DNA from 3 places in the Oerskovia sp. PE-21s genome. Region 3 is predicted to be linked to each of the others. Evidence: riboswitches for the same ligand, from Rfam matches in the RefSeq annotation. Region 3 holds a riboswitch; each other region holds the start of a gene.
The links. A riboswitch is a leader RNA that binds a small molecule or an ion and turns the genes downstream of it on or off. The one in region 3 is predicted to bind thiamine pyrophosphate.
Positions count from the first base shown of each region.

Region 1 (3,268 bases), on a different contig from region 3:
AGCCCCTCGGTCAGGTCACGGGTTCAGCACCCCCCACCGTGCCCGACGGCGGAGCGCACCTCCGCGCGGAGGCGAGTGGCGGCGTCGGGCCGGGGGAGAAGCCCGCGCGACCAGTGCGGGCGCGTGCCATGCGGGCCGCGTCCGTGGTGTCCGAGGCGTGGCGGAACGTCGGGTCCGGCACGACGCGCGCGACCTTGTTCGCGGCGGTGCTCGTCGTGGTCGTGGGGGCGCTCGCCGCGGTCGACGTGCGTGCGGTCGCGGGCGTGATCGAGGGCGCCCGTGAGTACCGGGACGCGGGCGCGAGCGTGCAGATCCTCGAGGCCACCGGGCAGGTCGACGGGGCACGCTGCGAGGCCCTCGCAGGGGTCGACGGCGTGAACGCCGCCGGAGCCCTGCGGACGGGGGATCCCGTGCGGGCGCTCAACCTGCCGTCGAGCGAGCTGACCGGCTTCGAGGCGACCCCCGGGCTGCTCGGCGCGCTCGACCGCGGCCGGGTCGCCGGGGCGGGACTGTGGCTGTCCGCGGACCTGGCCGAGGCGCTCGGCGCGTCCGCCGGTGACTCGATCGCGACGATCACCGGTCCCGCGCGGGTCGGCGCCGTCTACCCGTACCCCGACGACGGGCGCGACCGCGCGCTCGGTTACGCAGCAGTCGCGCCGGTGCCCGCGGCGGGACTGTTCGACTCGTGCTGGGTCGAGATCTGGCCCGTCGAGCCCGAGACGGCGACGCTCCTGCGCACGACCATCGTCGCCGACTCAGCCTCCGAGGTTCAGCCCACCCAGAAGCAGCTCAACGGCCGGCTCGGCGCGACGTACGACGCGAGCGCCGAGTTCAGGGATCGTCTGACGAAGCCCGCGCCGATCGCCGCCGCCTTCCTGGGGTTGGCCCTGGGCTTCGCCGTGATTCGTCTGCGCCGCCTCGAGCTCGCCGCAGCCCTGCACGCCCGGGTCCCCCGCTCGGCGCTGACCTGGCAGGTGCTCCTGGAGACCGCGGTGTGGACCGGTGCCGCCGTGATCGTGACCGTTCCGGTGCTGTGGTGGCTCGCCGCCGATGCCGGCCTTCCCGCCGACCACCTCAGCACCTGGGTCATCGGCATGCGGACCGTCCTCGCGGGAGCGGGCGCGGTGCTCGTCGGAGCGGTCGTCGGGGCGCTCGCGACCCGGGAGAAGCACCTGTTCAAGTACTTCAAGGAGAGGTGACGGACCTCGACGCTGGGTGAGCCGGGCTGATCGCGGGACGCCCGCGCCGCCGTCGTGCAACCTGCGCTACGGTGGCCGCGCACCACCCAGCACCACCAGTACCACCCACAACTCCACACCCACGGGAGCTCGCAGCAGCGAGCTGAGAGGGCGGCTCAGCGCCGCCGACCGTTCGAACCTGTTCGGATCATGCCGACGTAGGGAGAGAGCAATGAGCTCTGAGACCGCTGTGCCCGCGCACACCATCACGACCGGACCCATCGCGGGGTCCGCCAAGGTGCACCACCCCGTCCCGGGCGCGGAACACCTGCGCGTCCCCGAGCGCCGCGTGCTCCTGAGCAACGGCGAGCACCTGGACCTGTACGACACCTCGGGCCCGTACACCGAGGTCGACGACCCGGCCGCGTTCGACCTCGCGGGCGGGCTGCCCGCGCTGCGGGCGTCGTGGCTGCGGCCCGACGCCGTCCCCACCGAGCACGGCACGGGCGGCGCCCGCACGCAGCTCGCTTGGGCACGGGCCGGGGTCATCACCGACGAGATGCGGTTCGTGGCGGCGCGCGAGGGCGTGGACGTCGAGCTCGTGCGGGACGAGGTGGCCCGCGGCCGGGCCGTGATCCCGGCCAACCGCCGGCACCCCGAGATCGAGCCCATGATCATCGGCAAGGCGTTCGGCGTGAAGATCAACGCGAACATCGGCAACTCGGCCGTGACGTCCTCGATCGAGGAGGAGGTCGAGAAGATGGTGTGGGCCGCGCGCTGGGGCGCCGACACCCTCATGGACCTCTCGACGGGCAAGGACATCCACGAGACCCGCGAGTGGGTGCTGCGCAACTCCCCGATCCCCGTGGGGACGGTGCCGCTCTACCAGGCGCTCGAGAAGGTCAAGGGCGACCCCGCGAGGCTCACGTGGGAGATCTACCGCGACACCGTGATCGAGCAGGCCGAGCAGGGCGTCGACTACATGACCGTGCACGCGGGCGTCCTGCTGCGCTACGTCCCGCTGACCGCGCGCCGCGTCACGGGCATCGTGTCCCGGGGCGGCTCGATCATGGCCGCCTGGTGTCTCGCGCACCACCAGGAGTCGTTCCTGTACACGCACTTCGCGGAGCTGTGCGAGATCCTGCGCGACTACGACGTGACGTTCTCCCTGGGCGACGGCCTGCGACCGGGGTCCATCGCGGACGCCAACGACGCAGCGCAGTTCGCCGAGCTGCGCACGCTGGGCGAGCTGACCAAGGTCGCGAAGTCCTACGGCGTGCAGGTCATGATCGAGGGTCCGGGGCACGTCCCGATGCACAAGATCGTCGAGAACGTTCGTCTCGAGGAGGAGCTGTGCGAGGAGGCGCCGTTCTACACGCTCGGCCCCCTCGCGACCGACATCGCGCCCGCCTACGACCACATCACGTCCGCGATCGGGGCCGCGATCATCGCCCAGGCCGGGACCGCGATGCTCTGCTACGTCACGCCCAAGGAGCACCTGGGGCTGCCCGACCGCGACGACGTCAAGACGGGCGTCATCACGTACCGGATCGCGGCGCACTCGGCCGACCTGGCCAAGGGGCACCCGCGCGCGCAGCTGCGGGACGACGCGCTGTCCCGTGCCCGGTTCGAGTTCCGCTGGCACGACCAGTTCGCGCTCTCCCTCGACCCCGACACCGCGCGTGCCTTCCACGACGAGACCCTGCCGGCCGAGCCCGCCAAGACCGCGCACTTCTGCTCGATGTGCGGGCCCAAGTTCTGCTCGATGCGGATCTCCGCGGACGTGCGCGAGTACGCCGAGAAGAACGGCCTGACCTCGGTCGAGGCGATCGAGGCGGGCATGGCGGAGAAGTCGAGCGAGTTCACGGACGCGGGCGGCCGGGTGTATCTCCCCGTGACTCCCGCCCAGCCCATGACGCCGAGGTAGAACGTTCTGCGCGAGGTAGTGCGCGCTGCGTCCTATCTCGCGCAGAACGTTCTACCTCGGCCGGATCACCGTGGCGACGGCGCCGCGATCCCGTGCTCGTACGCCCACACCACGAGCTGGACGCGATCGCGCAGGCCCGTCTTGGTCATGATCCGGCTCAGGT
Region 1 covers NZ_JBUXJM010000004.1:376,285-379,552, forward strand. The annotation lists gene ACZDYF_RS10445 (hypothetical protein) at 129-1,199, shown strand; TPP riboswitch at 1,311-1,420, shown strand; gene thiC (phosphomethylpyrimidine synthase ThiC) at 1,411-3,105, shown strand; gene ACZDYF_RS10455 (response regulator) at 3,171-3,268, opposite strand, start outside.
Region 1: it holds a riboswitch for thiamine pyrophosphate, as region 3 does, so the genes downstream of both, thiC (phosphomethylpyrimidine synthase ThiC) here and ACZDYF_RS14490 (thiamine ABC transporter substrate-binding protein) in region 3, are expected to answer to the same signal.

Region 2 (3,268 bases), on a different contig from region 3:
CGCCGTGACCCCACCACATGCCCAGGGCTTCCTCGACGTCGGCGACGGCCACGAGATCTGGTGGGAGGCGCGGGGCAACCCGGAGGGCAAGCCCGCGGTCGTGCTGCACGGCGGGCCGGGAGCAGGGAGCACGCCGGGATCGGCGCGGCCGTTCGACCCCGAGCGCTACCGCGTGGTCCTTCTCGACCAGCGGGGTTGCGGTCGGAGCCGACCGCTCGCGAGCGAGGACGACGCCGACCTGTCGACGAACACCACGGCGCACCTGGTAGCGGACGTCGAGCGGCTGCGCGAGCACCTCGGTATCGATGCGTGGCTGGTCCTGGGGACGTCGTGGGGTGCGACGCTCGGGCTCGCGTACGCGGTGGCGCACCCCGAGCGCGTCACCGAGGTGGTCCTGGGAGCGGTCACGAGCACCACGGCCCGAGAGGTCGAGTGGATCACGCGCGACATGGGTCGTCTCTTCCCCGAGGAGTGGGACCGGTTCGTGGCCGAGGTTCCCGTGGCGGAGCGCGACGGCAACCTCGCGGCGGCCTACGCCCGCCTGCTCGCGTCCCCGGATCGTGCGGTGCGTGAGCGCGCAGCGGTGGCCTGGTGCCGCTGGGAGGACGTGCACGTCTCGCTCGTGCACGGGTTCGAGCCCTGGGACCGCTACGAGGACCCGGAGTTCCGGCTGCGGTTCGCACGCCTGGTGACGCACTACTGGGCCAACGCGGCCTTCCTGCCCGACGGCGCTCTGCTGGCCGGGGTGCGCGGGCTCGGCACGGTGCCTGCCGTCCTGGTGCACGGGCGGCAGGATGTGTCGGGACCGCTCGACGTCGCGTGGCGTCTGCACGGGGAGTGGCCGGGGAGCGAGCTCGTGGTGCTCGAGGGCGCGGGTCACGGGGGCCAGGGGTTCCCGGAGGCGCTGGTCGCGGCGACCGACCGGTTCGCGGTCTAGCCCTCGCCGTTCGGCTACGGTGGTGGCCCCACCTGCTCCACCTGCCCCCGCCGTCGAGGACGACCACGAGGTGACCGCCATGCCCCGCCGTACGGCACTGCTCGTCGGAGTCCTGGCCGTGTCGTGCGGCTCGCTCGCGCTGGCCGCGGCGCCGGGCTCGACCGGGCGGGTCGCGATCCCCACGCAGGGGCCGTGGCTCGTCGTGGTCGAGGGGTGGCCCGACGGGATCAACGTCTGCACTGAGGACCCCTCGGTCGAGTACGCCGTCACACCACTCGCTCTGCCGCCGCTCCCGACGACGGTCGCCCTCGTGCCCGACGACGGTCGCCCTCGTGCCCGACGCCGCGCGCGCCGACGTCGAGCGCGTCGTCCGGTGCCTCGACCGGTACGTCCCGTTGTCGAGCCTCATGGTGCAGACCGTGCCGGCCGAGGCCTCGTAGGCCTCGACCGTTCCGACCTCTCGCGACACCTGGTGGTCTCCGCCGACCGGCAGGACTTTCCGCCAGCTAGAGTTCCCTGCGAAGACACGGGGTGCCCGCTCCCACGAGCCGGGCTGAGATCACACCCGTCGAACCTGATCTAGCTAGCACTAGCGAAGGGATGTCGGCAATGTCGCTTGCTGCCACCACCACACCTGTCCGGCCCGCACCTGCCCGCACGCCTGCGGCGGACGCCGTGGTCGCGGACGAGCACGGCGCGTCGCGGGGGCCCGAGCCTTCCCGCCCCCGCGTCCTGTCCATCGCAGGCACCGACCCGACGGGGGGCGCCGGGATCCAGGCCGACCTCAAGGCGTTCGCGGCGCACGGCGCGTACGGCATGGCGGTCACGACCGCCCTGGTCGCGCAGAACACGCACGGCGTCCGCACGGTCCACGTCCCTGGCGCGGAGTTCCTCGCAGAGCAGCTCGACGCGGTCTCGGACGACGTGGTGATCGACGCCGTGAAGATCGGCATGGTCGCCAACGAGCCCAACGCGCGCGCGATCGCCGCGTGGCTCGGGCGCGCGAAGCCGCCGTTCGTGGTGCTCGACCCCGTCATGGTCGCCACGAGCGGCCACCGGCTCCTCGACGAGGGGGCCGAGCAGGCCGTGCGCGAGCTGGTCGCGCTCGCCGACCTCGTGACGCCCAACCTCCCTGAGCTCGCCGTCCTCGTGGGCGAGCAGACCGCGACCACCTGGTCCGACGCCCTCGCCCAGGCGAGGCGCCTGCACGTGGTGAGCGGCGCCGTCGTGCTCCTGAAGGGTGGTCATCTCACCGGGGAGGAGTCGCCCGACGCCCTGGTGGGCGCTCGCGGGCCCGACGACGTCACGACCTTCTCGGCGCCCCGCGTCGACACCGTGCACACCCACGGGACCGGGTGCTCGCTGTCGGCGGCGGTCGCCGCGCTGCGACCCCGGCGTGACGACTGGGCGGGCGCCGTGCGCGATGCGAAGACCTGGCTCACGGGCGCGCTGCGAGCCGGGGGAGCGTTGGCCGTGGGCACGGGGCGCGGACCCGTCGACCACCTGGCGCACCTGCCCACGCTCGGGCAGCGGGCGTTCTCCGAGGAGGCCTGGGAGCGCATCGCGGGGTGGCGCGAGGCCGTCGAGGGGATGGGGTTCGTGCGGGAGCTCACGGACGGGAGCCTCTCAGCGGGGGACTTCGGGTTCTACCTCGCGCAGGACGCCGCGTACCTCGCCGAGTACTCGCGCGTGCTGTCGCGGGCGAGCCGGCTCGCGCCCACGCCCGAGGCGCGGCAGTTCTTCGCGGGCGCCGCGGTCACCTCGCTCGAGGTCGAGCAGGCGCTGCACCGCGACTGGTTGGGCGAGCACGCCGGGATGGACCGTGGGGCGGTCGAGAGCGTCGACCCGTCTCCCGTGACGGCCGCCTACACGAACCACCTCCACGCGGCCTCGAACGGGTCCTACGCGGAGACGGTCGCGGCCCTGCTGCCGTGCTACTGGCTGTACTCGCACATCGGCGACGTCCTGGTGCGCCAGGCAGGAGACCTCGACGGGCACCCCTACGCGCGGTGGATCGCGCTCTACGGCGACCCGGCTTTCGCCGAGGCGACGCGTGCCGCGTGCTCGTTCGCCGACGAGGCCGCGCGCTGGGCCTCGCCCGCCGAGCGCGAGCGGATGCTGCGCGCGTTCGAGCTGTCCTCGATGCACGAGTACCTGTTCTTCGAGCAGGGGCTGACGCGACCGACCTGGCCGGCGCCGCCCCTCGCCGCGCACTGAGCTCCCGCCGAAAAGTGAGCAGATGCCCCGGATCGGGCTCGAACCGGGGCATCTGCTCACTTCTCGGCGCGGGAATCGCTACGCGCTCTGCGCGCCGTCCGCCGGGTACCCGCA
Region 2 covers NZ_JBUXJM010000010.1:131,909-135,176, forward strand. The annotation lists gene pip (prolyl aminopeptidase) at 1-937, shown strand, start outside; TPP riboswitch at 1,455-1,555, shown strand; gene thiD (bifunctional hydroxymethylpyrimidine kinase/phosphomethylpyrimidine kinase) at 1,547-3,154, shown strand; gene ACZDYF_RS17545 (hypothetical protein) at 3,233-3,268, opposite strand, start outside.
Region 2: it holds a riboswitch for thiamine pyrophosphate, as region 3 does, so the genes downstream of both, thiD (bifunctional hydroxymethylpyrimidine kinase/phosphomethylpyrimidine kinase) here and ACZDYF_RS14490 (thiamine ABC transporter substrate-binding protein) in region 3, are expected to answer to the same signal.

Region 3 (3,268 bases):
AGATCATGAGTCCGGCCGCCTCGCGCATCGTGACCACGGTGCCCGTGGGCGCGTCCTGGAGCTGGCCCGCGGGCAGCGACCGCACGTCGTCGGTCACGGTGAGCGCGTCGTCCCAGGTCAGCGTCCCGGCCTCGACGGCCTGCGACACGGCGCCCAGCACGTAGAGCTTGAAGATCGAGCCGAGCGGCAGCACCTCGTCCGCGTCCGAGCCGCCGGGGGCCTCCTCGACCGGCCGGCACGTCCCGTCGTCCAGGACCTGGGCCACGAGCAGCGAGCTCCGTGCGTCCACGGCGTCGAGACGTTCGCCCAGCTCGTCCCAGCTCTCGGCGGGCTCACGGTGCGGGTCGTCGCCCGGGCCGAAGAAGAGGGTCTCGATGCGGCTGTCCGCGTCGGCCCCGATCTGCATCGTGAAGAACTGACCGCTCGCGCCGACGATCGTCAGCGCGGCCTGCTGCTCGCCCGGGCCGACCGCGTCGACCGAGACCGGCACCCACTCCTGGTCCGCGCGGAGCTGCTCCAGCACGGGCACGAGCTGTGCGGCGGGCACCTGGTCCAGGAACGATCGCGCGAACCGCCGCTCGAGCGTCGCGGCGTCGGGGGACGCGTCCGCGTTGAGCACCTCGAGGACCCACCCTGCCGCCTTGCCGACGGTCCCGCCCGGCAGCGCGACCGCGGTCGGGGCCACGCTCGGCGTGGGGGACACCTCGGAGCCGGGACCGGGCGACGAGCACCCGGTCAGTGCGAGCCCCACGACGAGGAGGCCTCCTACGAGGGACGAGCGGCGGCGTCGGGCAGCAGGAGGGGAGGGCATCGGGACACCCTACGGAACACCCCTCGCACGGCGGGCGCGGACCCGCCGGGGCCGCCCGACCTCGACCTCAGGACGCGCGCGCGACGAAGCGCTTCACGACCCGCTTGGCCTCGCGTCCCGCGAACCGGCGCGCGAACACGCTCGCGGCAGCCGCCGCAGCGGCGAACGTCACGGCGCTGATGATGCCGACCTCCGGGTCGTCCAGGTCCTTGGGCGCGTCGTGCCCCGTCGCCTTGGCCCACGCGTAGCTCACGGCCTTCTGGGCGATCCAGCCTGCGGCCAGCGTCAGCGCGACGGTCGTGACCTTCTCGGCGAGGGTCTGCTCGTTCTCGGCCATGTGTGTTCCTCCGGTGAGGGTGAGGCGGGCGGGGCGGTGCCGCCGTCGTACCCGCAGGCCCGACGGCGAAGCTCACTCCCACCGTAGTCGTCCCCCGGGGCGCCGCGCTCCCCGGGGGACGTCACCCGCGAGAGCCCCGCCCGCGCCGTCGGGCCGAGGTGTAAAGTCGCAGGTGAACGACAGGGGAGCGCCGACCGCCCGGGACACCGGGCAACGGGCGCTGAGAGTGCGGACCACCGCAGACCCTCGAACCTGATCCGGTTAGCACCGGTGGAGGAAGTCGGGCTTCTCTAGCCTCGCTCACGGGACCTCCCGTGCGCGAGGTCCCCCTCCTGTGACGTCCAAGGAGGACACGTGAACACCATCAGTATCCGCCGCAGCACCCCCCGCAGGCTAGGCCTGGGGCTCGTCGGCGGGATCGGCGCGCTGGCCCTCGCGGCCTGCGCTGGCAGCACGGGCGCGGGATCGGGCGAGAGCGGGTCGAGCGCCGCGAGCAGCACCGTCACCCTCGTCACGCACGACTCGTTCAACGTCAGCGAGGACGTCCTCGCCGCGTTCGAGAAGGAGTCCGGGCTGACCGTCGAGCAGGTCGCCCCCGGCGACGGCGGGGCGCTCGTCAACCAGCTCGTGCTCACCAAGGGCTCGCCGCTGGGCGACGTCGTGTTCGGCATCGACAACTCGTTCGCGACGCGCGCGATCGACGAGGGCGTGCTCGAGCCCTACACGCCCGCGGGCCTGGCCGGCTCGGCCGCGCAGTACGCGGTCGGCGACGGCGCGCTCACACCCGTGGACCTGGGCGACGTGTGCGTCAACGTCGACCACACCTGGTTCGCCGACAAGGGCCTCGCGGAGCCCGTGACCCTCGACGACCTCACCAAGCCCGAGTACAAGGACCTGCTCGTCGTCACCAACCCCGCGACGTCGTCGCCCGGGCTGTCGTTCCTGCTCGCGACGGTCGGCGCGTACGGAGAGGACGGCTGGGAAGGTTACTGGGCCGAGCTCAAGGACAACGGCGTCAAGGTCGTCGACGGCTGGTCCGACGCCTATTCGGTCGACTTCTCGGGCTCCGAGGGCAAGGGCCCGCGCCCCCTCGCGCTGTCCTATTCCACGTCGCCCGCGTTCACCGTGTCCGAGGACGGCACCTCGACCAGCACGGGCGCGCTGCTCGACACGTGCTTCCGCCAGGTCGAGTACGCGGGCGTGCTCGCCGGCGCCGAGAACCCCGAGGGCGCCAAGAAGCTCGTCGACTTCCTCGTGAGCGACGCGTTCCAGGCCGACATCGCGGACAACATGTACATGTACCCCGCGAACGCGGACGTCGCTCTGCCCGAGGGGTGGGCCGAGTTCGCGCCGCTGTCCCCGGCGCCGTTCGAGGTCGCTCCCGCCGACATCACGGCGCACCGCGACGAGTGGATCAAGGCGTGGACGTCGACGGTGATCGGCTGAGCATGATGCCCGTGAGCCGCGGCGTGCCCGCGGTCGTGCAGCGCGGCGGGCGGGTCCTCCTGTGGGGGCTCGCCGCCGGGCTGCCGCTGCTGTTCCTCGGGGTGTTCTTCGCGTGGCCCGTCGTGACGCTGGTCGCGCGCGGGTTCGTGACCCAGGACGCCTCGGGTGCCTCGCTGGACCTTTCCGGCTTCGCCGAGGTGTTCTCCGAGCCGCGGACCTGGCGCATCATCGGGCTCACGCTGTGGCAGGGCATCCTCGGGACCGTGATCTCGCTGCTGCTCGGCGTGCCCGGCGCCTACGTGCTGTACCGGTGCAGGTTCCGGGGGCGCACGTTCCTGCGGGCCTTCGTGACCGTGCCGTTCGTGCTGCCGACCGTCGTGGTCGGCGTCGCGTTCCGCTCGCTGCTCGTCGAGGGCGGGCTGCTCGGGTTCCTGCGGCTCGACGGCACGTTCGGGGCGATCGTCCTGGCGCTCGTGTTCTTCAACTACTCGGTCGTGGTCCGCACGGTCGGCGGGCTGTGGGAGCACCTCGACCCGCGCGCCGAGGAGGCGGCCCGCGCCCTCGGCGCCTCGCCCTGGCGTGCGTTCCGGTCCGTGACGCTGCCGTCCCTGGCGCCGGCCATCGCGTCCGCGGCGTCGATCGTGTTCCTGTTCTGCGCGACGGCGTTCGGCGTC
Region 3 covers NZ_JBUXJM010000007.1:135,038-138,305, reverse strand. The annotation lists gene ACZDYF_RS14500 (serine hydrolase) at 1-811, opposite strand, end outside; gene ACZDYF_RS14495 (DUF4235 domain-containing protein) at 879-1,148, opposite strand; TPP riboswitch at 1,320-1,444, shown strand; gene ACZDYF_RS14490 (thiamine ABC transporter substrate-binding protein) at 1,503-2,594, shown strand; gene ACZDYF_RS14485 (ABC transporter permease) at 2,597-3,268, shown strand, end outside.